4 regions of the Ruegeria sp. BI11 genome follow, and region 3 is predicted to be linked to each of the others. Evidence: riboswitches for the same ligand, from Rfam matches in the RefSeq annotation. Region 3 holds a riboswitch; each other region holds the start of a gene.
The links. A riboswitch is a leader RNA that binds a small molecule or an ion and turns the genes downstream of it on or off. The one in region 3 is predicted to bind cobalamin.
Positions count from the first base shown of each region.

Region 1: linked by a shared signal. The riboswitch ahead of ACR0DT_RS24265 (DUF1636 family protein) and the one ahead of ACR0DT_RS17915 (hypothetical protein) in region 3 are both predicted to bind cobalamin.
Region 2: linked by a shared signal. The riboswitch ahead of ACR0DT_RS21960 (DUF1636 family protein) and the one ahead of ACR0DT_RS17915 (hypothetical protein) in region 3 are both predicted to bind cobalamin.
Region 4: linked by a shared signal. The riboswitch ahead of ACR0DT_RS22030 (CbtB domain-containing protein) and the one ahead of ACR0DT_RS17915 (hypothetical protein) in region 3 are both predicted to bind cobalamin.

Region 1 covers NZ_JBQFSM010000023.1:5,280-12,439, reverse strand. Annotated here, with positions in the region: gene ACR0DT_RS24280 (SpoVR family protein) at 1-1,074, shown strand, start outside; gene ACR0DT_RS24275 (aminoacyl-tRNA deacylase) at 1,210-1,680, opposite strand; gene ACR0DT_RS24270 (DUF6525 family protein) at 1,830-2,060, shown strand; cobalamin riboswitch at 2,136-2,342, shown strand; gene ACR0DT_RS24265 (DUF1636 family protein) at 2,445-2,801, shown strand; gene ACR0DT_RS24260 (ABC transporter ATP-binding protein) at 2,798-3,583, shown strand; gene ACR0DT_RS24255 (ABC transporter substrate-binding protein) at 3,602-4,549, shown strand; gene ACR0DT_RS24250 (FecCD family ABC transporter permease) at 4,551-5,564, shown strand; gene ACR0DT_RS24245 (putative nucleotide-diphospho-sugar transferase) at 5,802-7,160, opposite strand, start outside.
Region 2 covers NZ_JBQFSM010000015.1:17,467-24,626, forward strand. Annotated here, with positions in the region: gene ACR0DT_RS21950 (NAD(P)-dependent oxidoreductase) at 1-429, opposite strand, end outside; gene ACR0DT_RS21955 (LysR substrate-binding domain-containing protein) at 533-1,417, shown strand; cobalamin riboswitch at 1,490-1,698, shown strand; gene ACR0DT_RS21960 (DUF1636 family protein) at 1,782-2,171, shown strand; gene cobW (cobalamin biosynthesis protein CobW) at 2,168-3,223, shown strand; gene cobN (cobaltochelatase subunit CobN) at 3,227-6,520, shown strand; gene cobG (precorrin-3B synthase) at 6,517-7,160, shown strand, end outside.
Region 3 covers NZ_JBQFSM010000009.1:56,787-63,946, reverse strand. Annotated here, with positions in the region: gene ACR0DT_RS17940 (lactoylglutathione lyase family protein) at 33-530, shown strand; gene recR (recombination mediator RecR) at 601-1,194, opposite strand; gene ACR0DT_RS17930 (YbaB/EbfC family nucleoid-associated protein) at 1,259-1,603, opposite strand; gene ACR0DT_RS17925 (DNA polymerase III subunit gamma/tau) at 1,776-3,533, opposite strand; gene ACR0DT_RS17920 (protein-tyrosine phosphatase family protein) at 3,667-4,161, shown strand; gene ACR0DT_RS17915 (hypothetical protein) at 4,163-4,570, opposite strand; cobalamin riboswitch at 4,653-4,872, opposite strand; gene ACR0DT_RS17910 (alpha/beta hydrolase family protein) at 5,007-5,864, shown strand; RNA gene ffs (signal recognition particle sRNA small type) at 5,898-5,996, opposite strand; gene ACR0DT_RS17900 (bifunctional 2',3'-cyclic-nucleotide 2'-phosphodiesterase/3'-nucleotidase) at 6,036-7,160, opposite strand, start outside.
Region 4 covers NZ_JBQFSM010000015.1:31,501-38,660, forward strand. Annotated here, with positions in the region: gene ACR0DT_RS22015 (cobyrinic acid a,c-diamide synthase CobB) at 1-110, shown strand, start outside; gene cobA (uroporphyrinogen-III C-methyltransferase) at 107-835, shown strand; gene cobF (precorrin-6A synthase (deacetylating)) at 828-1,571, shown strand; cobalamin riboswitch at 1,615-1,821, shown strand; gene ACR0DT_RS22030 (CbtB domain-containing protein) at 1,858-2,028, shown strand; gene ACR0DT_RS22035 (CbtA family protein) at 2,033-2,731, shown strand; gene ACR0DT_RS22040 (hypothetical protein) at 2,798-3,292, shown strand; gene ACR0DT_RS22045 (DUF1636 family protein) at 3,289-3,633, opposite strand; gene ACR0DT_RS22050 (DUF302 domain-containing protein) at 3,775-4,233, shown strand; gene ACR0DT_RS22055 (thiamine pyrophosphate-binding protein) at 4,313-5,932, shown strand; gene ACR0DT_RS22060 (CaiB/BaiF CoA transferase family protein) at 5,919-7,103, shown strand.

The DNA.
Region 1 (7,160 bases), on a different contig from region 3:
TGGAGCGATGCGCAGGGTATTCTCGACTACCTCGACTACGCACGTGGTTTTATTGCCCAATGCGAAGAACAGCACGGGGAACGCGAGGTTGAGAAATTACTCGATGCGGCGCACGCGCTCATGCCGTCGAGCGTTTTCCGGCACCGGCGCCCACCCCACTCATCGCTCGCGGATGAGAGAACCCGACAGCGCGAGCGGCGCATCGAAGAAGAGCGGGCAGTACATTACCTGTGGGATGCCTTTGATCATCCCACGCAATCATCCAAAACCGATGAAGAGGCACAAAAACGAAAGCGCGAAATGGGGCTGCCGGAAGAAAATCTGCTCTATTTCGTTGAACGTCACAGCCCGGTTCTGGAGTCCTGGCAGCGTGAAGTTCTGCGCATCGTCCGCAATATCGCGCAGTATTTCTACCCACAGCGCCAGACCAAAGTGATGAACGAAGGATGCGCCTGCTTCGTCCACTACTACATCACCAATCAGTTGCACAGCGCCGGTCTGCTGACGGACGGCGCAATGCTCGAAATCTTGCACAGCCATACCAACGTGCTGACGCAGCCCGATTTTGACGCTCCGAATGCGATGGGGATCAACCCTTATGCGCTGGGTTTCGCGATGATGCAGGATATTCAACGCATCTGCACCAACCCGACCGAGGAGGACCGGGAATGGTTTCCGGACATAGCGGGCAGCCGCGCTTGGCGTGAAATTTTAAAGGATGCCTGGGCTAACTACCGTGACGAGAGTTTTGTTCAGCAGTTCCTCAGCCCCAATGTCATGCGTCGTTTCCGCATGTTTTCGCTGACAGATGACGACGGAAAACCCTTCTACACAGTCGACGCGATTCACGACGAACGTGGCTATCATCAGGTGCGCGACACCCTGGCGCGTGGCTTCGACGTATCGGAACACGATCCTGATATTCAGATCGTCGATGTGGACCTGTTGGGAGATCGCCACCTCAGGCTGAATCACTCTGTGCGCAACGGTGTGCCGCTAGACAAGAGAGCCTGTGAAGCGACACTGGACCATCTACGACAAATTTGGGGCTTCGACGCGGCGTTCGAAAACTAGCAACGATTGTAGGCTTAGACGCCCCACTAGCTCCGATGTCCCCTTTTAGTTGTCTAGCCAGAAATACCTTGTGGGACAAAAGCAAAGAATAACCCCGCCGGAGCGGGGTTAATCCGTGAAGAATTTCGTCAACGCCTAATGCATGCAGCAAAATGCGCCGTGCTTCACATCTTTCATCATCATATCAAAGTCCTTGCCACGCATCTCAATCAGAGTTTTATGGTCTCCGGCTTCGAACCAAATCCTGTCGAGTCCAGTGAGACTGTTGTCTACAACGGTCGGCAGATTATAGGCGTCGCCAACCGGCGGTATCGCGCCGAGGGCGCAATCATCAAACAGTTCGCGCATTTCGGATTCAGGGGCCAAACCAAGACGGCGGTCCATCATCGATTGCAGAGCGGTGAGGTCGACCTGATGATTGCTTGGCAGAACAGCAAGAATCGGACCCTCCTCCATGTGTATTACAACGGACTTTGCGAGGTGATCGCCGGGTACATGCGCCGCTTCAGCGCATTCGCTCGCAGTGGCGGCATAGGGATGCGGGACAGTGTCAAAAGGAATCCCTTGAGAGTCCAGATGATGCTTCAGACGAGATGCGATAGTCATGGTGCCCTCCATATAATAGAAGGCGTCCCGGACGCGAAGCGTGTCACGGTACGCACCCAGGGCGCAATTTGGTGTATGAACTCATATTGTGCGCTCAATGAGCGTAACGGGCAAGGGGGCAAGGTGTACAATCGCCGGGGTTAGTCCTGATGAAGGCTGCCGTAGCACCGAAAAACCCGCCCGCCCCCGATCGAAGGACCGAGATAGGCCCATTTCGATCTTGTACTGGACCCTGTATTTGGCCCCGACGCCGAAGTATGAGCGGTAATCTGGGGCAAAGCAGACTGCGCCGGAATCGCCGCTTTGGCAATTCCACGGTCGCCTTTGACGCTTTGTCGACCGCGCCGAGGCAGTGGTTATCCGAAAGTGCACAGCCGTGATCCCAGGAACCCGCGCGGTATTTCTGATCGAAAGGCCGTCGCTTCATGTCTCGGTTGACATGGCACTCGGTCTAAGACAATCAAGGAATGGATGGTTCCCGATGGTGCGCCCAAGGGATGAATAGGGAATACGGTGAGGTCTGCCAAACGGCGCCAAGTCCGTGACTGCCCCCGCAACTGTAAGCGGTAAGCGACGCCAAACACCCACTGGCCTAGTGGCTGGGAAGGATGGCCAAGCATCGACCCGCAAGTCAGGAGACCTGCCATCACATGTTTAACCAACCCGGGGCGGGGCGTCCTGGAAGGAGGCTTATATGGCACGTCTGATACGTGTTTACATGATCGGCACCTTCTGTCCGCGCTTGGCGTCAAGCGGAGCGGGCAATGCCGGATACACCTGACCATATCCTTCTGATCTGCACGACCTGCAGCGGCACATTGTCTTTTGATGCCATACGCTATGCGTTGACCGGCAAGTTGCCTGCGGGATTTATGATCCGTACTGTTGCCTGCATGGCCGGTTGTGCGCATCCGGTAACAGTCGGATTCCAGGCCAGCGATAAGGCGCAATATCTATTCGGCAATATTGAAAGCTCAGAAGACATTGAAGCTTTGGCTGAGTTCGCGTGGCAATACCATGCAAGTAGGGATGGCTGGACCAACGCCACTGACCGACCCAGGCCATTGTTCACAAAAACCCTTTCTCGTTTACCTCGGATCCAATTGGAGGAGCCAACATGACGACTTCGGCCTTTCTGACTGCGCGCGATCTCGAATACTACGCGCTCAACGGAGACACTCTGTTGCAAGGCGCCTCGTTTGAGCTGGATGAGGGGGCCATATTGGCGATCGCCGGACCGAACGGGGCGGGGAAAACGACGCTTCTTAACCTACTGTGCGGGACGGCTGAGCTTGTGCTGGGTGACGTTTTGATCAATGGACGCAGCCTAAGACGGATGACCGCCAAAGAGCGCGCCCGCATAATCGCTGTTGTGGGCCAGCAAGAGCTTCCGGATGGCAGGCTTATGTTGCGGGATTATATTGCATTGGGCCAAATTCCAATTTGGGCTGACCGTTCGGCTGAAGAACATGCTGAAGAACTGAACCGAATTCTGCACCAGACCGACCTTGCCGCGCTGGCAGACAAGCGGATGGCGGTGTTGTCCGGGGGCGAGCGTCAACGCGCGCATATCGCCAGGGCACTTGCCCAGAACCCGTCGTTGCTGTTCCTGGATGAACCCACCAACCATCTTGATCCGGATGCCAAGGGGCGAATGCTGTCTTTGGTCGCCGAATTGGGGATCACGGTGGTGATGATCGTCCACGATCTGGTGATGATCCCCGAGTTCGCCACCCACGTGGCATTGATGAAATCTACGAGACTCACGGGGTTTGGCTCCGTGGCCGAGGTGCTGACCCCAAAGCGGGTCCGCGACACTTTTGGCGTCGATTACCTGTGCTTTCAACACGAAGGCCGCGTGATCCCGGCGCTGGATATCCGAAGAAACACTGTTTCAACTTAACCCAAGGAGCTATCCCCTATGAAACACATCTGGTCCGTGGCGCTGGTCACAGCCATGGCTGGCAGCGTATCCGCCCATGAAGTCACCGTTGACAATTGTGGCGAGCCACTTGTTTTCGACACCCAGCCCGAGCGACTGGTCGTGCATGATATGAACATGACCGACATGGCCTTTGCGCTGGGTTTGCAGGACAAAATCGTTGGCCTGACCGGCATCACTGGCTGGTACAAGACCAGCCCGGAATTCGACACGTTGCGCGGCGATATCCCCGAGCTTGCGCCCAAATACCCAACGGTTGAAAATCTCGTGGCCGTGGAACCCGACCTGTTCTTCGCGGGCTGGTACTATGGTATGAAGCCAGGCGGTGATGTGACCCCAGATACGCTGGAACCTTTTGGCATCAAGACCATGATCCTGTCCGAGAGCTGTGTGCATCTGGACAAGGATCGCCCCGAGGCCAACATGGATCTGCTGTTCAACGACGTCCTGCGACTGGGCAAGGTTATGCACGTCGAAGACAAGGCTGATGCCCTGGTCAATGTCTGGAAAGAGGAATTGACCGCGATCAAAGCGCAAACCGCCGACCTGAGCAAACCTCGCGTCTTTTTGCTGGACGGCCCGGCGGACGCACCTTTTACCGCAGGTAAGTTCGCTATTCCCGATGCGATGATTGCAGCCGCCGGTGGTGACAACGTCACTCATGACATGGACACAAGCTGGGGGCGTACCTCTTGGGAGGCGGTCGCTGCGGCGAATCCGGAGTTTCTGGTGCTGCTGGATTATCAGACTGGCAACGGCGCCGAAGATACATTTAAGTTCCTGCAGGACCATCCGGTAATGTCCCAGACCGATGCCGTGAAAAACAAGCGCTGGATCGGCCTGAGGTACGAAGAGCTGACCCCCGGACCGGCAAATATCGAGGCAATCTCGAAAATGGCAAAGGCCATGCATCCGGGCCTGAATTGATATGGGCCGATTGGCTCTGACATTGGTGGCAGGGGCGGTCGTGCTGACCGCCCTTTTGCTGGTTTCGACTATCTACGGAACGACCTCGATCCCGACTTCGGATGCGTTCGCCGCAGTGGTTCTAGGCACCGGACTGGTTGAAGGCGACATGTCTCCATTACATCGGATCGTATTTGACCTGCGCCTGCCGCGCGCGTTGTTCGCCGCGGTGATCGGAGCCGGTTTGGGCATCGTCGGCGTAGTCCTGCAAACTACCACGCGCAACGATCTGGCCGACCCGTTTTTGTTTGGTTTGTCCTCGGGCGCTGCGGCAGGCGCCGTGTTCGTCATAACGGTTACGGGGGATATTCTGGGTTTCTGGACTTTGCCTCTGGCTGCGTTCTGCGGAGGGCTTGTCGCGTCAGGCATTGTGCTGGCACTGGTTCATGGGCTGCGCACAAGCGCGCCCGAAAAACTGATACTGGCCGGTCTCGCGGTTTCTTTCCTGTTCTCAGCGATTACCAACTATCTGATTTTTGCAGGTGATAGCCGTGCCGCACATTCGGTAGTCTTCTGGATGCTTGGCGGGCTGGGCCTGGCCCGGTGGGAGACCTTTCCCTTGGTTTGCGCCGGCCTGCTGTTGATTCTGAGTTATTCGCTGTATCGCAGCCGCTGGCTGGATGCATTGCTGACCGGGGACTTGACGGCTTCGACGCTGGGTGTGCCAGTACAAGGGCTTCGCTTCAGAATGTTCTTCGTCGCCGCCCTTGCAACGGCAGTGTTCGTCTCAGTAGCGGGTGTGATTGGATTTGTCGGCCTCATGGTACCTCATATCGCCCGAGGAATCGCCGGGCCATTGCATGGGCATCTCGTGCCGACTGCAGCCATCGTGGGTGCAGCCCTGCTGACTGGTTCGGACATCGTAAGCAGGCTGTTGTTGGCCCCGCAGGAATTGCCCGTCGGTATAGTTACAACCTCAATTGGATCAGTGTTCGTGTTCCTGCTGCTGTTCAGAACGGCCAGAAGCCAAAGGTAGCTTTGGCTACCGCAGTTCAACGGCAGCGCTTCCAACTCAACGGCAAGAAGCACCTTTAAATTAATCTTTGAGAATTAAAGTTCGCTTCGCTTTGAACCCAAAATCTGGTGCGGAAATTTCACTGATTGACGAGTGACGATTGAATGAAAAAGTAGGGGAAAGGTAAGCTTATGATTGAATTCATCAACTATTCTTCCCCTACCAAAGTCAGCAAGTCAGCCAATTTAATCGGAATTTCTATTGAGAAACCGATCTAGCTGTATCTGGTAAGACCCACAAATTTTCACTGCGAAGTACACGTTCTGTGTCGCCTGCAGTTTTATCCGCATAGGGGTGCCCAACTATTAATTCGCTGAAACCTTCTGTTTCGTTTGGCAGGCGACGGAACTGTCGATGGGGAAGGACAGCGACTCGAATGGATGTGTTGTCTTCGAACTGTCCATTTCCGAAAATCGTTTGCTTGTGGCAAACAAACGATTTTTCATTAAGCTTAAGGTTGTAGCCTTTTTCCGCAGAGGCCCACTCCAGGCCCACATCGACAAGTATCTCATTGAGAGCTTTTTGATCGTCAAACTTATTGCCAGATTGCTCCGCCATTTCAGCCAATTGATCAATTAATATTACGCTGGCATCGCTTGCCCGAAAACAAATAAACCCGAAGCACAACACGTGTCCCCAAGCCGCTAGAGCAGCGGGTGGCCAGACCGTGCCCTGTGACGCGATAACATCGGCATCGATTTCGTCCATAAGTGGTATAGGGTTGCTCAGCCAAACAGCATCTGCGTCGGAATGGATCACATTGAACCCCGCGAGCAGAACGCGGCGGACGGAATCCAAACGCAGCCGCCAAAGCTCGGACAAATTGCCTGACCAAGGTATGTGGCATGTGTTGAAACCACTAGCTGCCATATCTGATGCTAACTCTGCATCCAGCGCACAGATTACCAATGGTAGTTCATCAAGGCCCTCGGCACTGCAGATCCAATTTTCCAGAACGGGTCTGTAGGCACTGTTGCAGAAAACAAGGATGACATTGCCGTTGGAATCTGCCGCTTTTGCCGCTGCTTCTTCAAGAGTTTTAGGACGTTGGCGAAAGGAGTCGCCAATCCGTACCATGGGCCGGTTTATATACCTATTTGCAAGGTACCAACCACAAATCCGCTCGCAACCGCCGCCAATGATATGCCGCGCCTGCTGCACTTGCGTGCGCGCCTCATCACCCAGCCGGTTTTCTGAAAACTTGCTAACCGGTCCACCTTCCACTTCCTTCAAGGCGTCTAGCAAGACAGGAATTTCGCGCTGGAGCCAGTCTTGATATTCGGTGAAGATTGTACCGTCCAACAAGTAGCTACCCTTGAGGGGGACAAGGGCATCATCAGGCAGAAAATACCTTGACTTAAGGAAGCCCAGGACATCGGGTGAAATATTGACGTCCTCGTAGTATTTCCAAAGATTCTTGGCCCGCGTTGCTTCAATGTAGGACAGGCAATAAGTATTAAACGATTTTGCAACCAAACCGCTTTTCGTCACTTTTGGCAGAAATACCCTTTTGGCGTTGTTTCTCAATGCCCAACGTAGCGAAAACTTGTCAAAGAG
Region 2 (7,160 bases), on a different contig from region 3:
AATGCGTTCAAAGGTTTCGCGATCACATCCGGCGAAGATCGAGATATTGCCGGTTGCCGCCCGGTGGCACCCGCCCGAGACCGGGCAGTCTACGGCGGCACCGCCCCGTTCGATCACCATGGCGCCCAGCCGTTTGACCTCGGCCTCGTCGGTGGTCGACATCTCCATCCAAATCTTGCCCGGCCCGACTTCTGGCAGCATGCCCTGCATCACTGCGTCCGAGGCAGCCGGGGACGGCAGGCAGGTGATAACGGAATCACAATCCCGCATCATCTGTGCCGGGCTTTCGGCGGCATTGGCACCTTTGGCTACAAAATCGGCCACAAGATCGGAGTTGAGGTCATGAACCGTCAGGTCAATCCCATTGCGCAGAAGCGAGCCGGACAGTTTGCCGCCCACATTTCCCAAACCGATAAATCCGACTTTCATAATTCCCTCCTGACGGTCGTATTCGGGTTTGAGTATCCGTGTTGTCTTTCGGAAACGAAAATGATTAATAATGCCAGTTATGGTCAAAAAAATTTGGTGATACATGGACCGCCTGCCGAACCCTGCATGGCTGCGCAGTTTCGAAACCGCTGCGCGGCATCTAAACTTTACGACCACAGCGAAAGAGCTGGGGCTGACGCAGACGGCGGTATCTTTGCATATCCGCTCGCTCGAGGCGGAACTGGGCCAAAAGCTGTTCACCCGGAATGCCCGGCGGTTAGAGCTGACCGAGCTGGGCCATTCTTATTCCCTGACTGTGCGGCGTGCGCTCGGCGACATTGCGCTGTCCACCAACAGCCTATTCGGCCCCGCCTCGCGCCAGACTCTGACAATCCGCGCGGCGATATCGACAGCCACATACTGGGTCGCTGCGGAACTGCCCGGCTTTTCCGCGCGCCATCCGGATATCCCCGTGCGTCTGGTATCGCATATCTGGAATGACAGCGTGGCACCAGGCGATGTGGATGTGGAAATCCGGCTGGGTTATGGCGATTGGCCAGGGGTCCAGTCCGAAAAGCTGACAGATGAAAAGTTGGTTCCAGTGTGCCGGGCCGGGGACGGCCCCCTCACTCTGAATACCCTGCAAGAAGGCCCTCTCATTCACATCCTTGGATACGAGGACAACTGGGCGCGGTATTTTCAGGCCAACCATATCGCTCCTCCGGATCAACCGCCCAGCCATTCAGTCGACACCTCGGTCGCTGCGCTGCAACTAGTGATGGCTGGTGCGGGTTATGCGACGGTGCTGGAACGGTTCGCCCAAAACGCGATCCGGCAGGCTGCGCCCATCGCGATTGCAGGACCTGCGATTCCCTTTGCCCAGTCGCATTACCTGATCAGCGCCCAGGGTGCCGCCCAACCGACCGACGCAGCCGGGTTGTTTTGCGCCTGGCTGCGGGAACGGCTGGCTGCGCATGCCGCGGATTGACACAGGCTGGTCGCTTTTCTGACCTGATCGAAATCGCCGTGTGCCTCATGCTTGACAAGGCCCCTGCCCGTGCCGCATGTCCCTTGCGTTGGTGTCCATCTTCGGATGGATGAAAAGGGAATGCGTCAGCGGGCAACCGTCAAACGCAGCCGCCCCCGCGACCGTGACCGGAGAGGGTGCCCAATGCCACTGGCCTGTAAGGCCGGGAAGGCGGGACATCTGCCGGGGCAAACGCCCCGACATCCGCAAGCCGGGAGACCTGCCAGCGCCCGAAGTTGAAACCGGACGGGGTGATCCGGTGTCGGGTCCATGTGCAGACGTGGCCCGCATGAAACCCCGTCCCCTGCGAAGAGGATTTGGGGGGATGAGAGACGTGACCGAGGTTGCACCAGTCGAGCTGCTGGTCTGCACCACCTGTCGTCGTGGCCTGCCAATTGAGGACGATGCACAGCGTCCGGGCACCCTGCTGCACAAGGCATTGGAAGATGCAGGTTTGCCCGAGGGGATCGCGCTGAAGCCGGTCGAATGCCTGTCCAACTGCGATCAGGGATGCTCGATTGTGCTGCGCGGCGGGCCGACCCGCTGGACCTTTGTTTACGAAAACCTGAACGAAACCGACCATGTCGACACCATTGTCGAAGGCGTCACCAAGTACCTCGCCGCCGATGACGGTCTGGTCAAATGGCGCGAACGTCCCGAACATTTCCGCAAAAACTGTGCGGCCCGCATTCCCCCGATTGGAGCCCTGAAATGAGCAATCTCGAAAAACTCCCCGTCACTGTGATCACCGGCTTTCTGGGCTCGGGCAAAACTACTCTGGTCAAGCACCTGATGCAGAACCCGCAGGGCAAACGTCTGGCCGTTGTCGTCAATGAATTTGGCGATGTTGGCGTTGATGGCGATATCCTGAAATCCTGTGCCATCCCCGATTGCCCGGCGGAAAACATCATGGAGCTGGCCAATGGCTGCATCTGCTGCACCGTGGCCGATGATTTCATTCCGACCATCGAGGCCCTGATGGCGCTGGAACCGCGACCCGATCACATCCTGATCGAAACCTCTGGCCTCGCCTTGCCCAAGCCGCTGCTGAAAGCCTTTGACTGGCCCGATATCCGCTCGAAGATCACCGTGGATGGCGTGATCGCGCTGGCCGATGCCGAAGCCGTCGCCGCCGGGCGTTTCGCCCCGAATGTCGAGGCCGTTGACGCCCAGCGCCTGGCCGATGACTCGATCGACCATGAAACGCCCCTCTCCGAAGTGTTCGAGGATCAGATCTCCTGCGCCGACATCATCCTGCTGACCAAGCCCGATCTGGCAGGCCCGGAAGGTGTTGCTAAGGCCAAGGAAGTCATTGCAGCCGAGGCCCCGCGTCCGCTGCCCGTGGTTGAGGTTGCCGAGGGGGCTGTAGATGTCCGTGTTGTTCTGGGCCTTGAGGCAGCGGCCGAAGATGACATGGATGCCCGCCCGTCGCATCACGACGGACATCACGACCACGAGCATGACGATTTCCAAAGCATCATAGTCGAGTTGCCGGAACAGACCGACCCGGCCCAACTGGTCGCCAATATCGAACGTTTGGCGAATGAGCTGAACATTCTGCGCGTCAAAGGCTATGCCGCAGTTCAGGGCAAACCGATGCGTCTGTTGGTGCAGGCCGTTGGCGCCCGTGTGCGTCACCAATACGACCGCCCGTGGGAGCCCGGCGAGGAACGCCGCTCGCGTCTGGTCGTGATTGCCGAGCATGACGACATTAAGGAAGCCGCGATCCGCGAAATCCTCGTGGGTGTGACCGAGGCCGCCGAGTAAGCCATGCACGTCGTCTTCCGCGAAAGCCACGGGTTAGAGGAAACAGAGACCCCGACCGACCTGGGCCAGAGCCCGGCGGATCTGGTGGTGCTGTCCTTTTCGGACAGCGACCTTGGCGCTTTCGCTGCAGGCTGGCATCGCGGCGGCGGCGCTGACGGACGAATGCCCACGATGCGGCTGGCCAACCTGACGGCGCTAAAACACCCTCTGTCCGTCGACACCTATGTCGAGCAGACACTCGAGGGCGCGAAAGGCATTCTGATCCGTCTCATTGGCGGCGTACCCTACTGGTCCTACGGTCTGCAGCAGGTTTTGTCGTTGGCACAGGCCAAGGGCATCGCGCTAGCCGTATTACCCGCCGATGGGCGCGAGGATACGCGGCTGGACGACTATTCCACCTTGCCCGTGTCCACACTGCGGCGACTGGCGCATCTGTGTGATACTGGCGGAGAAGTCGCGGCGCAGGCCGCATTGGCGCAGATGGCGCTGGCGGCGGGGCTTTATGCCGGGCCGGTGATGGGAGCCAAGACCCTGCCGGAATGTGGTGCTTGGTGCCCGGATCGCGGCGTGATCGCGGCAGATACCGCGTTCTCAGGCGACGCGAAACGCATCATCGTCACGTTTTACCGCGCTTACCTGACCTCGGCTGACACCGCCCCGGTCGCAGCACTGATCAGAAGCTTGCGCGCGCGAGGGTTCGATGCGGTTGGATTATTTGCGCCATCCCTGAAAGCGCCCGCAGCCGCCGATTGGCTGCGCGAACAGGTCGTTGCTCTGACCCCATCGGCGATCATCAACGCCACCTCTTTTTCAGGCAAAGGCGCGTCTGGGACGTCCCCATTGGATGCGGCGAATGTGCCCGTATTCCAGATTGCACTCGCCACGTCGCGCCGAAAGGCTTGGGCCGAGGCGGAACGCGGACTGTCCCCCGCCGACCTCGCCATGCATGTGGTGCTGCCTGAGGTGGACGGGCGTATCTCAGCAGGCATTGCCTCGTTCAAGGAACCGGGCAAGCGCGATCCGCATCTGGAATATTCCCGCTTTGCCCATCGGGCCGAGCCCGAACGTATCGAGGCCATAATCGACCGGGTGACTGGATGGCTGGCGCTGCATAACAAGACCAAGGCCGATCAGATCCCGGCGCTGGTGCTATCCACCTATCCAGGCAAGGACTGGCAGATGGCCCATGCGGTGGGTTTGGACGCGCTGGCCTCAGCCGAGGCGATGCTGTCCGATATGCATGGCGAAGGCTATGACACCGCTCCCGCTGAGCCCATTGCCGACACATTGATGAACGCGCGAATTTCGTGGCCGCAACAAGACTACCAGACGGCGCTCGCAGACTTGCCTGAACAACTGCGCACTGACCTCAATACAGTTTGGGGACGGGCCGAGGATGACCCGACCTTCAAGGATGGAGCCTTCCACTTCACCGCTCTGCGACGCGGTAAGGCACTGGTCGCGTTGCAACCCGAACGTGGCACGCCCGAGCTGCGCGATGAAGATTACCACGACCTCTCGCGCACCCCGCGCCACGGCTATGTGGCCTTCTATCTGTGGCTGCGCAAAGGGTTGGGTGCCGATGCGCTGATCCATATAGGGGCGCATGGCACGCTGGAATGGTTGCCCGGCAAATCCGTCGCCCTGTCGGCGAACTGCTGGCCCGAGGCGTTGATCGGCGATCTGCCGGTCATCTACCCCTTCATCGTCAACGACCCCGGCGAGGCCGCGCAGGCCAAACGGCGGATCGGAGCCATCACACTGGGCCACATCCCGCCCCCGATGAAGGAAAGCGGCACGCCGGACCGGATGGTACGGTTGGAATCCTTGCTGGATGAGTTCTCGAACGCCGACGGGCTGGACCCCAAGCGCCGCGACCGTCTGCAGGAAGACATCCGGGATGAAGCTCAGGCCATTGGGTTGGAAAGCGATCTGGGTCTGGATCAGGCCACCTGCACCGCCGAAGCGATCACCCGCATCGACCGTTTTGTCTGCGACATCAAGGAAAGCCAGTTCGGCGACGGGCTGCATATCTTTGGTCGCGTGCCCGAATTCACTGGCAATTTCGACCCCGCCCCTTCCGCCCACGCCGAGCGCAGCGCCCTGATTGATGCGTTGGCAGTAAAACGGATCGAGGCCGGGCCGTCTGGCTCACCCTATCGGGGTCGGTCGGATGTGCTACCGACGGGGCGGAACCTCTACACCACTGATCCGCGTTCGGTGCCAACTCGCGCTGCTTATACGCAAGGCGTGAAACTAGCCGAAGAACTGGTGCGGCGCCATCTGCAAGAGGAAGGCGACTACCCGAAGGGGCTGATCGTCGACCTGTGGGGCTCGGCCACCATGCGCACAGCGGGCGAGGAATTCGCCATGGCGCTGCATCTACTGGGTGTGAAGCCCGTTTGGGACAAAGGGTCTGAACGAGTGTCGGGCATCGAAGTGCTACCGATCACCGATCTCAGCCGCCCGCGCCTTGATGTGACCCTGCGCGTATCGGGCCTGTTCCGGGACGTGTTCCCGACGCTTTCGGCACTGTTTGGTCAGGCCATCCGTGCCCTGTCAGATCGTGAAGAAGCTCCGGATTGGAACCCTTATGCCGGGCAAACGCCTACAGCACGGGTCTTTGGGCCGGCCCCGGGCAGCTATGGCGTGAACATGACGCAACTGTCTGAAATATATACGGGTGAAGCCAGAACACAGGCGGGCGAAGCATGGCTCCAGGCAAGTTCTTTTGCGTTAGAGGGCGACCATATCGTGCATGATGTCACCGGCATCACCGCACGTGTCGCCAATGCCGATAGTTTTGTCCACCTGCAGGATCTGACTGAGACCGACCTGCTGCTGGCCAACGATTATGCCACGCATGAGGCCGGGTTTGCCGCTGCTAAGAAGATCACCGGCGGCAGCGCGCAACTGTACCATCTGGATAATACCAACCCCGACAATCCCCGCGCCCGCACCCTGCCCGAGGAAATCAGCCGCGTTGTTCATGCCCGCGCTGCCAATCCCGGTTGGATTGCAGGGATGCAGCGCCACGGGTTCCGCGGGGCAGCCGAGATCGCAGCGACGCTGGATCATATGGCATCTTTTGCCCACCTGTCTGGGACGGTCGCGCCGCATCTGTTCGATCTGTACCACGACGCCACGCTGGGCGACGTCGAGGTTGATGCCTTTCTGCAAGACGCCAACCCGCAAGCCCATCAAGCCATGCAGGACCGGTTCCGCGCGTTGCTTGAGGCCGGGCTGTGGGACACGCGCCGGAACTCGATCCGCGCTGATCTGGAGGGGTTGGGATGAGCGCCCCCGCTTCTAAACCTGTTGTTCAGGGCTGGTGCCCCGGCGCGCATCGTCCGATGATGTCGGGCGACGGGCTGGTGGTGCGAGTACGCCCTCGACTGGCGCGGCTGAATGCAACGCAGGCTTTAGGGCTGTGTGAGCTGGCCGAGCGTTTCGGCAATGGCACCATCGATCTGACCAACCGTGCCAATCTGCAGTTGCGTGGCGTGAATGAGGCCGATCATCAAAGGCTGCTTACCGAACTCTCCGCGCTGGACCTTTTGGACGCAGAGCCCGGCATTGAAGTGCGGCGCAATATTCTGGTCTCACCGCTTTATGAAACGGGTGATCTGACGGCACGGCTGGCACAATCTTTGATCCATCATCTGGCCGACCTGCCTGCCCTTCCGGCGAAATTCGGTTTCGCCATCGACACAGGCCCTTCCCGTCTTTTGGCCTCGGATTCGGCGGATATCCGGCTGGAGAACGGCCCGGACGGCTTGATCCTGCGCGCTGATGGTTGCGGGACCGGGCGTGCCGTGTCCGAGGCCGAAGCCATCAACCGACTTATCGCACTGGCCGAATGGTTTGCCGAAAACCAAACCTCTGACAATCGCCGTATGGCACGTGTGGTTGCAGCCCAAAGCCTGCCACAGGACTG
Region 3 (7,160 bases):
TAGTTTTCGCTCCATAATCTAAGGAGCGAGTCATGCCGCAACATCCAAGAACATTCTCTCACATCGGATTGTCCGTCCCAAACGTTGACGAGGCTGTAAAGTTCTACTCCGAGGTCCTTGGTTTCTACATAATCATGCCGCCAACGGACGTGATAGAGGATGAAACGGATATCGGTGTCATGTGCACTGATGTGTTTGGCCCGGAATGGAAAAAACTGCGTATTGCGCATCTCGCGACCGCTGATCGAATTGGATTTGAGCTTTTCGAGTTTCACGGGAATTACGTGCCGGAAAACAACATCGACTTTCGCCAGAATGGCACGTTCCATTTTTGCGTCCAGGACCCAGATGTCGAAGGCTTGGTAGAAAAAATCGTCTCTGCAGGTGGCAAACAACGGATGCCGATCCGATACTATTACCCCGGAGAGAAACCATACCGTATGGTCTACGTTGAAGACCCGTTTGGCATTGTCTTTGAGATTTACAGCCACTCCTATGAATTGACCTATTCGTCGGGTGCTTACACCTGACAAATTGGGCAGAGTCCGGTGTGAAACTGGAACAGGTAAAAGTGTTCTGGTTGCCGTGGTATAGCGGTACTCAGAGCTCTTTTCGGGCTCTTAGCGCAGCCGTGATCGTCCCGTCATCCAGATAGTCAAGCTCTCCGCCAATCGGCACGCCTTGCGCTAGTGAGGTCAGACGGACCTGACCCTCCAACTGATCGGCGATGTAATGGGCGGTGGTCTGGCCGTCGACGGTGGCATTCAGGGCGAGGATGATTTCGGTGATCCCTTCGGCTGTCACGCGGTCTTTAAGGCGGGGGATGCGCAGTTCGTCCGGCCCAACTCCGTCCAGCGCCGACAACGTGCCGCCCAGAACGTGATAGCGGCCTTTGAACACGCCTGCGCGTTCCATCGCCCAGAGGTCGGCAACGTCTTCGACCACGCACAGTTCACCGGTGGCACGGGCCTCGCTGTCGCAGATGCCACAGATATCGGTGGTGCCCACATTGCCGCAGTTCAGGCATTCGCGGGCGGTGATGGCCACTTGCTGCATGGCGTCCGACAGGGGCGTCAGCAGCAGGGCGCGTTTGCGGATCAGGTGCAACACCGCGCGACGGGCCGAGCGAGGACCGAGGCCCGGCAGCTTGGCCATCAGATCGATCAGGTTGTCGATATCGCTGTTCGAACTCACCGGGTATGCTCCTGCAAATGGGCCGGGCAGGGACGCCCGGCCGATGTTCCGTCAGGAGGGTGTATCAGAACGGTAGCTTGATGTCTGCGGGAAGGCCCATGCTTTCGGTCAGCTTCGCCATCTCGGCCTGCGCGCGCTCAGCAGCTTTGGTCTGCGCGTCCTTGATAGCGGCCAGGATCAGATCCTCGACCACTTCCTTGTCGTCGCCGTTGAAGATCGACGGATCGATGTCCAGACCTTTCAGCTCACCTTTTGCTGTGGCGGTGGCCTTGACCAGCCCGGCACCGGATTCACCGACAACCATGATTGTGTTCAGCTCTTCCTGCATATCCGTCATTTTGGTCTGCAAATCCTGCGCGGATTTCATCATCTTGGCCATGTCGCCCAGACCGCCGAGTCCTTTGAGCATCGGTATTCTCCTGTGTATCGCGTTTGTCGCCTAAATACGGGCGGTACCCGCGCGGCACAAGGGGCGAGGTTGCTCCCGCCTGCCGGGCCCAAGCTCGCTTAGGGCGGTCGGCATTAGCCGATGGCCCGTGGCGGGCGCGGGAGGGGTCCAGTGTCCCGTGTCTCGATGTGGCTCAATCTTCCTCGAATGGGTCCCATTCGTCTTCGACTTCGGGCAGGGCCTCGGTTTCGACCTTGGCCGCACGTTGTTCCGGAGTTTCGATGTTCTTGATCCGCGCCTTGGGGAACTGTGCCAATACGGCCTTCACCAGCGGGTGCTCCTTGGCTTCGGCTATCAGCGCTTCCTCAGCTGCGTTTTCCTTTTCATAGATCGTCTCGCCGCCGCCTTCGTTGACGACCGTGACGGCCCAACGGTTGCCGGTCCAGCGTTGCAACGCAGTGCCCAGACGTTGTGGCAGTTGGGCCGAGGCACGCTCGGTCGGCTGAAACTCGATGCGCCCGGGTTGGTATGCCACCAGCCGCAAAGACCGTTTGACCTCGTCTAGCAGTACACCGTCGCGATTTGCGCGGATCAACTCGACCACGTGGTCGAAGGTCGGATAGCGCGCCAGTGCGGCCTGCACATCCTGCGCCAACGCTGCGCTGGGAGCGCTGCCCCCGCCATGGGCCGGTGCTGCGTAAGAAGACGCCACCGGCGCCTGCGCCTGAACAGCGGCATGCGATGGTGCCGGTAGCCCGCCGCCCGGTCCACCGTTTGGTGGCGGAGGCGTGTCTTGCAGGCGTTTGATCAGCTCTTCCGGGCTGGGCAGATCGGCCACATGGGTCAGGCGGATCACCGCCATCTCGGCGGCCATCATAGCATTTGGTGCTGCGGATACTTCTTCGAGCGCTTTTAGCAACATCTGCCACATCCGAGTCAGAACGCGCATCGGCAGGGCTTCGGCCATCTGTTGACCGCGTGCCCGTTCGTCCGGGGATACGGTGGGGTCGTCGGCGGCGTCCGGCGTGATTTTGACAACGGAGACCCAATGGGTGATCTCGGCCAGATCGCGCAGCACGGCCAGCGGGTCGGCACCTTCGGCATATTGCCCGCCCAACTCGGTCAGCGCGCTCGCGGCGTCACCGCGCAGGATCATGTCCATCAGGTCTAGCACCCGCCCGCGATCGGCCAGGCCAAGCATCGCGCGGACCTGATCGGCACTGGTTTCGCCCGCCCCGTGCGAGATTGCCTGATCCAGAAGCGAGGTCGCATCCCGGGCCGAGCCTTCAGCCGCACGGGTGATCAGCGCCAGCGCGTCATCGGCTATCTGCGCGTTTTCCGCAGCCGCGATCTTGTTGAGCAGGCCAATCATGTCTTCGGGCTCAATCCGGCGCAGGTCGAACCGCTGACAGCGCGACAGAACCGTGACAGGCACCTTGCGAATCTCGGTGGTGGCAAAGATGAATTTCACATGCTCGGGTGGTTCCTCAAGCGTCTTGAGTAGCGCGTTGAACGCGCTGGTCGACAGCATGTGGACCTCGTCGATGATGTATATCTTGTAGCGTGCACTGGCGGCACGATAGCGGACACTGTCGATGATCTCGCGGATATCGTTCACGCCGGTTCGGCTTGCGGCGTCCATCTCCATCACGTCAACGTGGCGGCCTTCCATGATGGCCACGCAGTGTTCACATTGACCACAGGGTTCGGTCGTTGGCTTGCCTTCGCCATCGGGGCCGATGCAGTTCATACCTTTGGCGATGATCCGCGCCGTGGTGGTTTTCCCGGTGCCGCGAATGCCGGTCATGATGAAGGCCTGCGCGATCCGGTCGGCTTCGAACGCGTTTTTCAGCGTACGCACCATTGCGTCCTGACCAACGAGGTCGGCAAAGGTTTCCGGGCGGTATTTACGGGCGAGAACCTGATAGGCGGGGCTGGGCGTGTCGTTCATGTCTGCTCTGTCGGATTCGGGTTCCGATGCAGCGTAGAGACCCCCGCCGCCCGCGTCCACAGCAGGCTTGGGTGAATTTCGGTTTGCATGGCAGATTGCGCGCCCTACAAGCAATGTTTGAAGGGGGCCAACCATGAATCAGTTAGCAATTATCGCTGTATCAGTGGGAAATGGCACCGTTGCTTTATCGCCGCTACCAGGTCGGGGGGGCGAATATGCTCGGGACTTGGGCATCATTCGCGATTGGCAGCCGGATCTCGTGATCTCGATGACCACAGAGGTTGAAATGCTGCAAGAGGGTGCAGGCAGTTTTGGTGGCGACCTACGTGCGCGCAATATCGAATGGGTGCATTTGCCAATTGCGGATTTTGGTGCGCCGTCGCCTATGATTGACGCTGTATGGACCAAGGTCAGCACAGCGGCTACACGCATTTTGTCCAACAGCGGGCGGGTGTTGGTGCATTGCCGGGGCGGTTGCGGGCGGTCCGGGATGATTGTCCTGCGCCTTATGGTCGAACATGGCGAAGATCCCGAGACGGCGTTGAGCCGACTACGTGAGGTGCGGCCCTGCGCCGTCGAGACCAGCGGTCAGATTGAATGGGCCACCTTTCCACAGACGAGCGGCTAGATCAGAGCGCCAACTGCCGTTCCGTCTGTGCCACTGGATCGGACGGAATTGCTGTGACTTCTAGCATCGCGCAGGGTGGAGTGGTCAGCATGCCTGCCGGGCGCATGATCACGTCAGGGCCGAACATCATATCCGCGTAATCGTCCAGCGAATCCAGTGATGCATCATTTCCGGTTCCGCAAAAGACCCGGATCAGGTCCTTCTGCGCACGGAACCGAGCGCTGCAACCTTGCGCGCAAAAGGCCAGTTCACTGCTGCCGTCGAATTCAAAATCTGGCGTGGTCGCAGGAACCGCAGCGTCCATCGCCTGAACGACGGCACGTGCCATTTGCGCCAGTGCCGGACAGGTTTTCCCGGTGCGTTGGCAGACCGTTGCAGTGAATTGGTGTGTCTTCGTCTTCCAGATCATCTTGCGCCCTCCGCGCGTGGGACGGGGGCATGGATCAGGTATGACAGCGCGCTGACGACCTGCCCGGACACCCCGTCCGAGTTTCGGTTTTGGTTTGATGGCAGGTCTCCTGACTTGCGGGTCGTTGCTTTGCCGACCTTCCCAGCCTTGCGGCCAGTGGCGTTTCGGCATTGCTCACCGCTTACAGTTGCGGGGGCAGTCGCGGCCTTGGTCCGTTCCGGTTTCCCGGGCAGGACCGCACCGTGTTCCCTTTTCATCCCGCCCCGCGATCGGGGACGAGAACCATCACCCAATCGCTAGCGGGTTGGAGTGACCTGAGTCAAGCGGCCTTTTTTCGGGGCAAGGTGGACGTTTGGTAATGGTGAAACGGGATTGACTCGAGACGGGAAACGATGGCGTTTGGATGGTGAACTAATCAGTTCAGATTGGGGGCGCTATGTTGGACACCGCACAAGCCGTTCTGACCGAGGATCTTCGGTTTCCTTCGGGTTCTACCCAACTGTCGGCCCGGCTGTATCAGCCGGTGGCCGAGCCTCAGGTTGCGGTGGTCATCCACAGCGCTACCGGAGTGCCGCGCGACTATTACCAGCATTTCGCACGCTGGCTGGCTGCGGAACGCGGCATGGCTTGTCTAACCTATGATTACCGCGATTTCGGTCACTCACTAAGCGGACCTTTGAAATCAGCACAAGCCACGATGGCGGATTGGGCATTAATCGACATGCCTGCGGCTCGGTCCGAGATGCGTCGGCGCTATCCCGACGCACAGCACTGGAGCATCGGCCATTCCGTTGGCGGGATGCTTGGGCCGATTCAGCCGGATATTGAACAGATCGACCGCATGATCTGTGTCTGTGCCGGACCTGTAACCGTATCGGACCATCCCTGGCCCTATCGGGCTCTGGCTTTGCTGTTCTGGTACGGACATGCGCCTTTGTCCGTACAAGCGCTGGGATATTTGCCGGGCAAGGCTTTGGGATTCGGGGCGGACCTGCCTGCCAGTGTCTATTGGCAGTGGCGTCGCTGGTGCACCACGCCACGTAACTATCTTCCCGAAATTGGCGTGACCTTGCCCGAGGCCCGCTGGGCGCAGTCAGACACACCCGTAGACCTGTTTACTTTTGAGGATGACGACCTGGTGCCAAAGAATGCGGTTTGGCGGCTGGCCGATCTGTATGGTCCCAACGCGCGCCGTCATTTGCTGTCTCCGGCCGAGTTCGGCCTTTCCAAGGTTGGACATATCGGCGCCTTTGCCCGACGCAGCGCAGCCGTCTGGCCACGATTGATCGCCTAGACCTTTTCGCAACATTTCAAAGTGGGAAAGTTGAAGTGAGAGGTTGGACATCGACCCAAGCGGGGCTCGTTGTGGCTGCTTCCTTCCGGACCTGACCAGGTTGGCGAGGCGCTCGCCCGCGCCAACCTCTCGGGGTTTGATATAGGCAACGGACGCAGGAAACACAACCCGTCAGAGCGTCAAACGGATCAGCAAAAAGCCCTCATCGTCTTCTCCGACTACGTGAGGATCGTATTTCTCAAGCTCGGCAATGTGAGCCCACGCCTTGGGGCTGGTTCGCAGCAGCGTAGTCGCGCCCTGCAACGGTGCAAATTTAAAGGGATAGGGCAGGTGCTCCAGGGGATCTTGCGGCAATGCGCCTGACAGATAGTCCCGCAGGACGCGCTGGATTGGCAAAACCGGAAGTTTGATGGGCTCGACGCGATCGACAAAGGGAAAATGGCCGCCGCCATTGGCGCGGTAATTGTTCAGCGCAACGACGAACCGTTGATCGGCGGCTAGCGGATGGCCATTGAAGCAGATGTTCCGAATGCGCCGATTTTCGGGGTCGATCAGGCGGCCGCTGGCATCAAAACGAGACGGTTGTGAGAGATCGAGTTTGTAGGTAAGGCCCTGTATAATATCGAAATTGTGTCCCGCACGGTTGAGATCTACCAGTGTGGTCTGTTGTCCCGATATGATCTGGTTGAATACACCTGCAGACATTTCCAGCCAGTCGCGGATTTGCTCTCCGGCCACGACCACCGCCTGCAGCTCATTGGGAAACGCATACATATCGCTGACATGGCGCAGGCATACCTGACCAGGCGCAACATCAGTGAAAAACCGCGGACCGGCACGCCCTCCGAATTTTGAAGGAGCGGTTGCGGACAGAACCGGTAAATCCGCAAAGGGCATGTCCTGCAGATAGGGTCGCAGGGCTGCCGCCTGGGCCGCTGTGGTCAGAACTAGACCCCGATCCGGGGCACAAAAGCTGAAATAGCTGTGCAGATGCTGATCGGTCTGACCAACGGGTTGCGCTGTGCGCCGTCGGGTTTCCGAATGCCCCATAGCGAAAAGGGTCGCCAAATTCGGGTCTTCTTCGATAGATTTTGGTGAGTTGCCGGGTTTTGAGGGGCACACCGACCGCAGGATGACGCGGTGATCCTGCACTGTCCAACCGCCGTTTTCCGCTCTGTCCAGGGGCAGGTCGATCAGCCCTAGATATGCCCCGAACGCACCGGGCATGACCACAGGTTTGCCCTGGACCAACCCAAGGTTTGCGTCGACGTGTTCAGTGCTATCATGCGCACTACC
Region 4 (7,160 bases), on a different contig from region 3:
ATCTGGCGCGGGTGTTTGATGCCGAAGGGGCCGAGGGTCCGCAGACCGGATCGGTACGCGGCAACGTTACCGGTACTTTCTTTCACTTGATCGCTGAGGCCTCGGCATGAGCGGGTTCGTATCCTTCATCGGTTCCGGCCCCGGTGACCCCGAGCTTTTGACCCTGAAAGCAGTCGACCGGATGCAAAAAGCCGATGCGGTACTGTTCGACGACCTTAGCAGCGGCCCTATCCTGAGCCATGCACGCGACGACGCCGATTTGGTGGGCGTGGGCAAACGCGCCGGGCGACCTTCGCCCAAGCAAGATCACGTCAGCCGCCTGCTGGTGGATTATGCCAAGACCGGTGCCCGCGTGGTGCGATTGAAATCCGGCGATGGTGGGTTGTTCGGCCGGTTGGAAGAAGAGCTTGTCGCCCTGCGCGCCGCCGGGATCGAGTATGAGATTATTCCCGGCATCCCGTCGGCCGTTGCAGCCGCTGCAGCGGCGGGGATACCGCTGACTCGACGTCTGACCGCGCGGCGGGTTCAGTTTGTCACCGGTCATGACGTCAGTGGCAAACTGCCCGAAGATCTGAACCTGCCTGCACTGGCCGATCCGGATGCGACGACGGTGGTGTTCATGGGTAAACGGACCTTTCCCCTATTGGTTAAGGCTCTACACGACCATGGCTTGCCACTGAACACTCCAGCCCTGATGGCCGAGTCCGTTTCGACCCCCGACCAGAGCCTTCATCGCGCTACCATTGGCGTGCTGTCGGACAAGCTGGAATCTGAAATCGGCACAGCTCCGGCCCTGATCTTGTATGGCCCATTGGCAGAGTTCGACGATGTTTGACCTGACTTTGATCGGAATTGGTACTGGCAACCCGGATCACGTGACCTTTCAGGGCGCGCAGGCTATTCGCGATGCAGACCTGATCCTGATCCCCCGCAAAGGCGAGAACAAGGCCGATCTGGCCGGGCTACGCGAAGAGATCATCGCCGCTGTGACCGACACACCGCCACAGATCGCCTATTTCGATATTCCCAAACGCCGGGCCGACGATGGTTATCTGCGTGGCGTCGACGAATGGCATGATGCAATTGCCCTACGCTGGCACGAGGCAATTGCGGCTCATCCGAATGCGCAGCATGTGGCGCTGCTGATCTGGGGCGACCCGTCGCTTTATGACAGCTCACTGCGAATCGCGTCACGATTAGACCCTCGGCCGCAGACACGGGTAATCCCAGGAATCACCGCCCTGCAGGCGCTGACAGCGGCTCATGCCATCCCAATCAATGATCTAGGTGCGCCTTATGTCGTGACGACTGGACGACGCATCCGGGATGAGGGTTGGCCTACAAATGCCTCAAAAGTTGCGGTAATGCTGGATGGTGAATGTTCATTTCAAACCTTGGACATGGCCGATTACGACATTTGGTGGGGTGCCTATGTCGGCATGAATGAGGAAACCCTAATCAAAGGCGCTCTGACCGATGTGGCGCAGGAGATTTTGGACACCCGCGCCAGGGCACGCGCCGACCATGGCTGGATCATGGATATCTATTTGCTGAAAAAGCGCGTGATCTGACCTAAAAGGTCGCAAATGACGATTGCGCGGTTGGCATCATAGCGGCTAAATAAAAGCGTCTGGTCCTGCCGGAGACATCCGGATGCTAAGAGGGAATGTGGTGCGACTGCCATGGCAGCCAAGTCCACAGCCGCCCCCGCGACTGTAAGCGGAGAGCCCCTGTTCAACCAGCCACTCCTGTTCTCAGGGGGAAGGCGAACAGAGGCATCGACCCGCAAGCCAGGAGACCTGCCAGGCGACAATTGAAACACCGGCCGTCGGGTGCGGCGGCAAAGGAGAATAAAAGATGGCAACACAAACGCAAACAGCATCCGCCTCGCGCGCTGGTATCCTTCCGGTCATGTTCGCGGTGGTTCTGGGTCTGGGCATCATTACCCTGACCGGTCACGTACAGGCTGCAGCGCTGCACGATGCAGCCCACGACGTGCGCCACGCGACCGGCTTCCCCTGCCACTAAGAACATGTTCAGTCGTATACTGACCAGCGCGTTGTTCGCTGGTGCTGCAGCGGGGCTGATAGCCGCCTTGCTGCAGTTGGTCTTTGTGCAACCTGTATTGCTACACGCGGAACTGTACGAATCCGGTGAGCTGGTCCATTTCGGGGCCGAGGCCGTTTCGGCCCATCCCGAACTGCCGGGCATGTTCTCGGAACTGACCCGTGACGGGCTGAGCGTTATCTTCACCATGCTGACCTATACCGGCTATGCGCTGCTGATGGTTGCGCTGATGTCAGTTGCCGAAGGCCAGGGTCACACGATTGATGGCCGTACTGGTGTTCTGTGGGGTCTGGCGGGGTTCATCGCCTTTCACCTGGCGCCCGGCTTTACCCTGGCGCCTGAAGTGCCCGGTGTCGCCGCTGCCGACGTCTATGCTCGTCAGGTCTGGTGGTTTGCCACTGTGGGTGCCGCGATTGTTGCACTGTGGCTGATTGCCTTTGGCGGCAACCTGATCAGCTATGTGATCGCTGCGGTTTTGTTGCTGGCACCACATCTGATTGGTGCTCCTGAACCAGATGTGTTCACCGGCCCCGTCCCGACGGAAATCGGTGCTTTGTTCGCCGCCCGCGCCTTTGGCATCGGTCTGGTTGCTTGGGTTCTGGTCGGCACCTTTGCCGGCTATTTCTGGCAGAGCGAAGGCAAACGCGTCGAAGCGACGGCTTAATCCTCCAACATAATGACGCGCCGGGTTCCGCCCGGCGCGTTTCTTTTTGCACTCAAGGAAAGAAAAATGGCACGCTCACTTGCCCTTTTTGCGATCGGCCTGGTGTTCGGCGGTGGTGCTGGCTTTGTGCTGGCGGCCGCCAATGGCGTCACTTTTGACGGCCACGATCACGGCGACCCGTCCCATCACGGCGGCGCGCATGCTGAAGCGATGGCACATGACCATTCGACTACGGTAAACTTGCCCTCCGGGGCGGACGCCCCCAGCGTCGCAATCGCTTTGACCCAAGACCCGATGGCCGGGTGGAACCTGCACGTCATGCCTCAGAATTTCCGGTTTGCCCCGGAAAACGCGTCGACTGACGACGTAGACGGCGAAGGCCACGCGCATGTTTACATAAATGGCGAGAAACTGGCCCGTCTCTACGGTAACTGGATCCACATTCCAGACCTGCCGAAAGGCGAAGTCGAAGTTTCCGTGTCGCTGAACGCAAACAGCCACAGTGCGTTGACAGTCGACAATGTACCAGTCGTCGCGGCAGTGACCGTTCAGGTCGACTAAAGCGCCGGAATACGTGCGCGCAAACACATCCGAAGCCGCCCGCAGGGTCGGGCGTCTTCGATCCAACCTGCGGGGCTGTCCAAGTAGGTCTGGCAGGTTGCCGCGATGTCTTCGGCATCGGCAACAACATTAACCCCCGAAAACACGTAAGACGCCCGCCCGTGGGCTTGCAGCGCCAGTGCCGTCGGCTCCGCGCAGCCACTGAAGCAGGCGTGATCCGTGACCTCAACCCGGTCATTCAAACCTGCCCGAGTCAGCGCAGTATCCACAGCCTGTTTCTCGGCCTCAGAGTCGCGGTTTCCCGCACAGCTGCTGCAAATCAATAGGCGTATCGGGTCCACGTGTGGCCTCGTGTTTGGTCGTTTGCATGTTTCTGCGGCTTTCCGGCCCTTGGCGCAATCCCGAATGCGCACAGGAATGTGCGTGCACCGAACCCGGATTTCTGGCATCACTCGAAAGGCCACATCAAACGAGGCACAATCATGCGCGCGCTTTTAGGTTTGCTCTGTCTTCTTGCCCTGCCCGTTGGGGCCGAGGAACCACTGTCAGGCTGGGCGGTATATCCGACTGACAAAACCTATGAACAGCTGGTTGCGGATACAAAGTCCGCCGTAAAAGAAAACGGGCTGATCGTGGTCACACAGGCCGGTCCGACCAAGGCCGCTGCGGCCCGCGGCATCATCATTCCCGGCAATCTGGTGATTGGGGCCTTCAACAACGACTACGCCGTGCGCGTTCTGGAAACCTCGGTCAGTGCCATGATCGAGGCACCGGTCCGCTTTTATGTAACCGAAAACGACGACGGTACGGCCACCCTGTCCTACAAAACACCCAGCTTTGTCTTTGCCCCCTATGTCTATGAAGGCGGAGAGCCATTGCGCGATATTGCCCAAGAACTCGACACAAAGTTTAAGGCAGTGGCGGAATCCGCCGTCAAATAGTCACACTGACGTGATCCTGCTTGCGTCCGGGCGCGTCCTCCGCAATCTGCTGAGCAGCGAAAATTTCGGAGCATAAAGAATGCAGGACCTCTCTACCCGCGCGGCTGACCTTCTGGCCCAACGACTGTACGAGGCCGGGTGCCGCCACGCGTTTGGCATGCCGGGCGGCGAGGTTCTGACGTTGGTGGACGCGCTAGAACAGGCCGGGATCACCTTTCACCTGGCCAAACACGAAAACGCCGCCGGTTTCATGGCCGAGGCGGTGCATCACCGCGACGGAGCGCCTGCCATTCTGGTGGCCACACTGGGCCCCGGCGCGATGAACGGGATTAACGTCGTCGCAAACGCGCTGCAGGACCGGGTGCCGATGATCGTTCTGACCGGCTGCGTCGATGAGGATGAGGCGCTGACCTATACACATCAGGTGATGGACCACGCGCAGGTTTACCGCTCGATCACCAAGGGGACGTTCAAACTGACGGCACAGGGCGCGGATGTTGTCACGGATAAGGCGGTTTCGCTAGCCAATCAGCCGCGCCCCGGTCCGGTTCACGTCGACGTGCCGATCTCGGTCGCGGATACGCGCGTATCCGGGATAAAACGCCGCCGTCTGGTCAAACCCGCTGCCGTAGCGCCCGAAGGGAACTGCGTTGAGAAAGCCCGCCGTTGGGTGGCCGAGGCTGAACGCCCCATCGCGATTGTGGGTCTGGACGTGCTCTACGACGACTCGCGCAATGTGGTGCAGGCCTTTTTGGAACATTTCAGTATTCCCTTCGTGACCACCTACAAGGCAAAGGGCGTCGTGCCCGAGGATCACCCTTTGTGCCTCGGCGGCGCAGGTTTGTCTCCACTGGCCGACAAGCATCTGGTGCCGCTGGTCGAGCAATCCGATCTGGTTCTTTGTCTGGGCTATGACCCGATCGAAATGCGCCCCGGCTGGCGCGAGATCTGGGACCCCGAGGAAAAGCGCGTTATCGACATCTCGTCTGTGGTCAACGATCACTATATGCATCAGGCTGGGTTGAACTTGGTCGCTCACACGGGTGCTACGCTTGAGGCCATCGCCAAGGGCAACCCCTCTCGGGCGACGTGGCCCGAAGGAGAGCCCGCGCAGGTCAAAGCTGCATTGGCGCAGGCTTTCCCCTCTGATGACGACTGGGGCCCGGCAGCGGTGATCGCCGAAACCCGTGCCGCCCTGCCCTCTGACACGCTGGCCACTGCCGACAGTGGCGCGCACCGTATCCTGCTGAGCCAGATGTGGAATTGCTACGAAGAGCGCGGGCTGATCCAATCCTCGGCCCTGTGCACGATGGGTTGCGCGGTTCCGATGGCCATCGGCCTGAAACTGGCCGAGCCAGACCGCCCGGTCATCAGTTTCTCTGGCGACGCCGGGTTCCTAATGGTTGCCGGAGAGCTTTCGACCGCAGCCGAGATGGGCGGCAACCCGATCTTTTTGGTCTTTGTCGATGCCAGCCTTGCGCTGATCGAGTTGAAACAGCGTCAGCGTCAGATGGGCAATGTTGGGGTGGATTTCGACCGCCACGACTTTGCCGCGATGGGACAAGCCTTTGGTGGCTATGGACATACCGTCCGCAACCGCGCAGAACTGCGGTCGGCGCTGGAACAGGCGGTCAAAACCGACCGCTTTACCGTCATCGCCGCAGAAATCGAGCGTGGAGGATATGATGGCCGCATCTGAGGGACCGCTGAAGGGCATCAAAGTACTGGACCTTTCACGCATTCTGGCCGGGCCAACTTGCACTCAGTTGCTGGGCGATCTCGGGGCGACAGTCATAAAAATCGAAAACCCGGCCAGTGGCGGCGATGATACGCGGCAATGGGGGCCCCCGTACGTTGAGGATGCCGAGGGTAATCGATCGGACCTCAGCGCATATTTCATGTCGGCCAACCGCAACAAGAAATCCGTCGCCATCGATATTGCCACGCCGGAAGGGCAAGCCGAGATCAAACGGCTGGCGTCGCATGCCGATATCCTGATCGAGAATTTCAAGCCAGGCGGGCTGGCAAAATATGGGCTGGATTATGCCGCGCTGTCGCAAGAATTCCCAAGCCTCGTCTATTGTTCGATCTCGGGTTACGGCCAAACCGGTCCGAATTCGTCCAAGCCCGGCTATGACCTGATGGCGCAGGGCTATGGCGGGATCATGTCACTGACGGGCGACCCCGAAGGCGCACCGATGAAAGTAGGCGTAGGTATCGCCGACGTGATGTGCGGGATGTACGCCTGTGTTGGCATTCTGGCCGCTCTGCGCCACCGGGATCAGACCGGCGAGGGCCAACAAATCGACCTGGCATTGGTCGATACACAGGTTGCGTGGCTGATCAACGAGGGCGTAAATTTCCTGACTTCGGGCAATGTCCCCCAGCGTAGAGGCAACGGTCATCCCAACATCGTGCCCTATGAAGTTTACGAAACCTCGGACGGTCACGTGATTCTAGCCGTGGGCAATGACGGCCAGTTCCGACGTTTCTGCGACTTTATCGGCAAACCTGAGCTGACGAATGACCCGCGCTTTGCCACCAACCCGGCGCGTCTGGAAAACCGGGATGCTCTGAACGCGGTGCTGCGCCCGACGGTTCAATCTTATGATACAGCCACCGTGATAGCCGAGCTTGAAACCCGCAAAGTACCCGTCGGCCCGGTGCGGACGCTAGATCAGGTTTTTGCCTCGGATCAGGTCGCGGCACGGCAAATGCAGATCGCGATGCAGGCCGCCCCGGGTGAGGTGCAACTGATCGGGAATCCGCTGAAACTGTCCCGTACTCCGGTCACCTATCGCAGCGCCCCGCCCGAATTCGGAGCGGATACTCAGACCGTATTGAACTCCGAAAATCCGTTCGAAGATTGAAACACAGTGCCCGTTTCGGCGGCATGTTGCTGAAACATGCCGTTGAATCGGCGGTTT